2 regions of the Brevibacillus sp. YAE8 genome follow, and region 1 is predicted to be linked to the other one. Evidence: a T-box and tRNA genes for the amino acid it is inferred to sense, from the RefSeq annotation. Region 1 holds a T-box; the other holds one or more tRNA genes.
What was found. The T-box of region 1 lies ahead of ileS (isoleucine--tRNA ligase). A T-box ahead of a tRNA ligase gene usually reads a tRNA of that ligase, here a tRNA-Ile.

Region 1 (2,171 bases):
CGCAAAAAAATGTAAAATAAGGCAGGAAACAATGTCGATTCTGTCGAAAACATAAGTACGAATTATCGGGAAAAGTGGGGGGTTCATGTGCCATTAACGCCATTGGATATACACAATAAAGAATTCAGCACAGGCTTTCGCGGCTACAACATTGACGAAGTGAACGAATTTCTCGATCAGGTCATCAAAGACTTTGAACTCCTGATTAAAGAGAAAAAGGAAATGGAAGAACGGATCGCCATTCTCAATGAGCGTGTGGACCACTATAAGAGCCTGGAAGAAAACTTGAGCAAGTCGATTCTCGTCGCCCAGGAGACGGCGGAGGATGTCAAGTCCAATGCCCGCAAGGAAGCGCAACTGATCTTGAAGGAAGCCGAGAAAAACGCGGACCGGATTGTCAACGAAGCCTTGGCGAAGTCTCGCAAAATTGCGATTGAAATCGAAGAATTGAAAAAACGCGCGTCCGTTTACCGCATGCGCTTCCGCACGCTGCTGGAGGCCCAACTGGAAATGCTGGAGCACGGAGCATGGGACGACATCGAGCAGGCGGATTCTGCGGTAGTTGTTGAATAAAACATTGACGTTGTGCCGATGATGGTACTATAATGAAAAACAACTTTTTCGAAAACATTAATCCATATCACGACAAGACGATGAACGGGAAGAGTACGCGGAACAGCACTGTCAAAGAGAGTCGGGAACAGGTGAAAGCCCGACCAGTCGCCTCTGCTGAAAATCACCCGGGAGTTCAAAATCCGAAAGCTTGGCCGCACGTTGTTGAGGCAGGCAAGTAAGTGAGCGCGTCATTCCCGTTACGAATGAACGAGTGGAACGAATCCCGCTGCATGTTTGCCGACGGGTTTGTTCAATCAGGGTGGTACCACGGGAGCCTTCTCTCGTCCCTTTTTTGGGATGAAGGAAGGCTTTTATTTATTTTTAGGAGTGAAGCAGGCTATGGACTACAGCAAAACCTTATCGCTACCGAAAACCGATTTCCCGATGCGCGGCAACTTGCCGACACGCGAGCCGCAAATCCAGGAGAAGTGGGAAGAGCAAAACATTTATCAACAAGTGCTGGCCCGCACGGAAGGACGCCCTTCGTTCGTTTTGCATGATGGCCCTCCTTATGCGAACGGAGACATCCACATCGGGCACGCGCTGAATAAAATTCTCAAGGACTTCATCGTTCGCTACAAGTCCATGGCAGGTTTCTACGCGCCGTACATCCCGGGCTGGGATACGCACGGCTTGCCGATTGAGCAGGCGATTGTCAACGCTCAAGGACTGGATCGCCGCAACATCGAGGTCAACGACTTCCGCAAGCGCTGCGAAGAGTACGCCTGGTCCTACATCGACAAGCAGCGCGATCAGTTCAAGCGACTGGGTGTTCGCGGCGACTGGGAAAATCCGTATGTCACGCTTTTGCCTGAGTACGAAGCCAACCAAATTCGCGTGTTCGGCGAGATGGCGAAAAAAGGCTACATTTACAAAGGACTTCGCTGTGTCTACTGGTCTCCGTCTTCCGAGACGGCACTGGCTGATGCGGAAATCGAATACAAAGACAAGCGTTCTCCTTCCATCTACGTAAGCTTCCAGGTCGTAGATGGCAAAGGCAAGCTGGATACCGAAACAGGCGTTGTCATCTGGACGACCACACCGTGGACGATCCCGGCAAACCTGGCGATCTCGCTTCATCCTGAACTGGAGTACAGCGTCGTCAAAGCCGATGGCCGCAAATTCCTCGTGGCAAACGGTCTGATCGAAGCAGCCAGCAAGGAAATCGGCTGGGAAAACGTAGAAGTTCTCGCCAGCTTCAAAGGACAGGAGCTGGAGGGCGTAGTGACGAAGCATCCGATCTACGACCGTACATCGCCGCTGATTTTGGGCGAGCACGTGACACTGGATGCCGGTACAGGCTGCGTGCATACCGCTCCTGGACACGGGGAAGACGACTTTGCCGTCGGACAAAAATACAATCTCGGCGTGCTTTGCCCGGTTGACCATGAAGGAAAAATGACCAGTGAGGCTCCTGGTTTTGAAGGCCTTTTCTACGAAGATGCCAACAAGGCGGTCACCGAGAAGCTGAAAGAAAACGGAGCGCTCCTGAAGCTCAGCTTCTTTACGCACTCCTACCCGCACGACTGGCGGACGAAAAAGCCGGTGATCTACCG
Region 2 (2,171 bases), on a different contig from region 1:
GTAAAAGTGCGCTCGAAGTCAGCGCTTTGCCGGGTAAATTGGCGGACTGCTCTTCGAAGGACGCTTCGGAATCCGAACTGTTCATCGTTGAGGGGGACTCCGCGGGCGGTTCTGCGAAGTCCGGCCGCGATCGCCATTTCCAGGCCATTCTTCCTTTGCGTGGAAAAGTGCTGAACGTAGAGAAAGCGCGCTTGGACAAAATTCTCGGCAACAACGAGATTCGCATGATTATTACTGCGCTCGGCACCGGGGTAGGCGAAGATTTTGACATTACAAAAGCGCGCTACCACAAAGTTGTGATTATGACGGACGCGGACGTGGACGGCTCGCATATTCGCACGCTGCTGCTGACGTTCTTCTACCGTTACATGCGTCAGCTCATCGAAGCGGGGTACATTTATATCGCGCAGCCGCCGCTCTACAGCATCAAGCAAGGCAAGACGCTGCATTACGCGTATAACGACAAGCAGCGCGATGAAATACTCGCGACCCTCAAGGCTACACCGAAGCCAAGCGTCCAGCGCTACAAAGGGTTGGGCGAGATGAATGCTGACCAATTGTGGGAGACGACAATGGACCCTGCCATGCGCACGCTCCTGCAAGTGAACCTGGAAGACGCCATGGAAGCAGACATGGTGTTTGAGACGCTCATGGGCGACGAAGTAGAGCCGCGCAGGGAGTTTATCGAGCAACACGCGGCATCTGTAAGGGATTTGGACATTTAAGCTTTGAAATAGATTCGGTATATGGCAAGAAGGCTCAGCGATCCAGGCGGTATGAAAATGGCTTCAACAGGCGGTTTGCGCTGAACGAAGCTATTATTTTGCTGAGCTTTGGATAGCTGAGTCTGCCTTCTTGCAAAAAAATTCACTGTCGCACGATAAAAAAATCAAAAATTCTATTGCAATGAATTAAAATGTATGCTAGATTAAAGATCCAGGAAGTGATACGGGCCTATAGCTCAGTTGGTTAGAGCGCACGCCTGATAAGCGTGAGGTCGGCTGTTCGAGTCAGCCTAGGCCCACCACTTATACAAGGCGATAGCGCCGGATGCGACATCGCTTCTCCATTTTTGGAAAATGGGGCTGTAGCTCAGTTGGGAGAGCGCCTGCCTTGCAAGCAGGAGGTCATCGGTTCGATCCCGTTCAGCTCCACCAATATACTCCTATAGGCAATTGGCCTGGATGTCCTAATGTTCCTCGGTAGCTCAGTTGGTAGAGCAATCGGCTGTTAACCGATCGGTCGGCGGTTCGAGTCCGTCCCGAGGAGCCATATCACGCTCCTGTAGCTCAGTCGGTAGAGCGTTTCCATGGTAAGGAAGAGGTCGCAGGTTCGATTCCTGTCGGGAGCACCAGAAATGATTACGAACATGGCCCGTTGGTGAAGCGGTTTAACACAGCAGCCTTTCACGCTGTCATACAGGGGTTCGAATCCCCTACGGGTCACTTATACACCCAACTAGTTGTTGGGGTCCCCGCAAAGTACTCGGTGTTGCTACAACGCAATCTCTTCACTTTGTGGGGTACTTTGGAGGCTTAGCTCAGCTGGGAGAGCATCTGCCTTACAAGCAGAGGGTCGGCGGTTCGATCCCGTCAGCCTCCACCATTTTCACGAATGACAAAAACATGGAGCTGTGGTGAAGTTGGAGTTCACGCCGGTCTGTCACACCGGAGGTCGCGGGTTCGAGTCCCGTCAGCTCCGCCATTATTCAAAAAGTAATGGTGGACTCACATACACGAGGCTCGGTAGCTCAGTCGGTAGAGCAGAGGACTGAAAATCCTCGTGTCGGCGGTTCGATTCCGTCCCGAGCCACCATGAAATAAACTGAACATGCCGGTATAGCTCAATTGGTAGAGCACCTGACTTGTAATCAGGGGGTTGTGGGTTCAAGTCCTATTGCCGGCACCATTTTCATCCTTTCGAGCAAAGAGCAATCCGTGCTTACGAAGGACAAGCTGGGGAGATAGTGAAGTGGCTAAACACGGCAGACTGTAAATCTGCTCCCTCCGGGTTCGGCGGTTCGAATCCGTCTCTCCCCACCATCTTTACTTCATGGCTATTGGGGTATAGCCAAGCGGTAAGGCAACGGACTTTGACTCCGTCATTCCTAGGTTCAAATCCTAGTACCCCAGCCATAATGAGAGCCATTAGCTCAGTTGGTAGAGCATCTG

Region 2: it has a tRNA-Ile gene. The T-box ahead of ileS (isoleucine--tRNA ligase) is inferred to sense a tRNA for this amino acid. The anticodon was not compared.

What each region holds. Positions count from the first base shown of each region.
Region 1 covers NZ_BAAIYG010000005.1:169,077-171,247, reverse strand. Annotated here, with positions in the region: gene AC27IT_RS10390 (DivIVA domain-containing protein) at 88-573, shown strand; T-box leader at 645-907, shown strand; gene ileS (isoleucine--tRNA ligase) at 955-2,171, shown strand, end outside.
Region 2 covers NZ_BAAIYG010000031.1:1,709-3,879, reverse strand. Annotated here, with positions in the region: gene gyrB (DNA topoisomerase (ATP-hydrolyzing) subunit B) at 1-725, shown strand, start outside; tRNA gene AC27IT_RS23845 (tRNA-Ile) at 951-1,027, shown strand; tRNA gene AC27IT_RS23840 (tRNA-Ala) at 1,082-1,157, shown strand; tRNA gene AC27IT_RS23835 (tRNA-Asn) at 1,197-1,272, shown strand; tRNA gene AC27IT_RS23830 (tRNA-Thr) at 1,279-1,354, shown strand; tRNA gene AC27IT_RS23825 (tRNA-Glu) at 1,372-1,445, shown strand; tRNA gene AC27IT_RS23820 (tRNA-Val) at 1,530-1,605, shown strand; tRNA gene AC27IT_RS23815 (tRNA-Asp) at 1,628-1,704, shown strand; tRNA gene AC27IT_RS23810 (tRNA-Phe) at 1,740-1,815, shown strand; tRNA gene AC27IT_RS23805 (tRNA-Thr) at 1,833-1,908, shown strand; tRNA gene AC27IT_RS23800 (tRNA-Tyr) at 1,958-2,042, shown strand; tRNA gene AC27IT_RS23795 (tRNA-Gln) at 2,061-2,135, shown strand; tRNA gene AC27IT_RS23790 (tRNA-Lys) at 2,142-2,171, shown strand, end outside.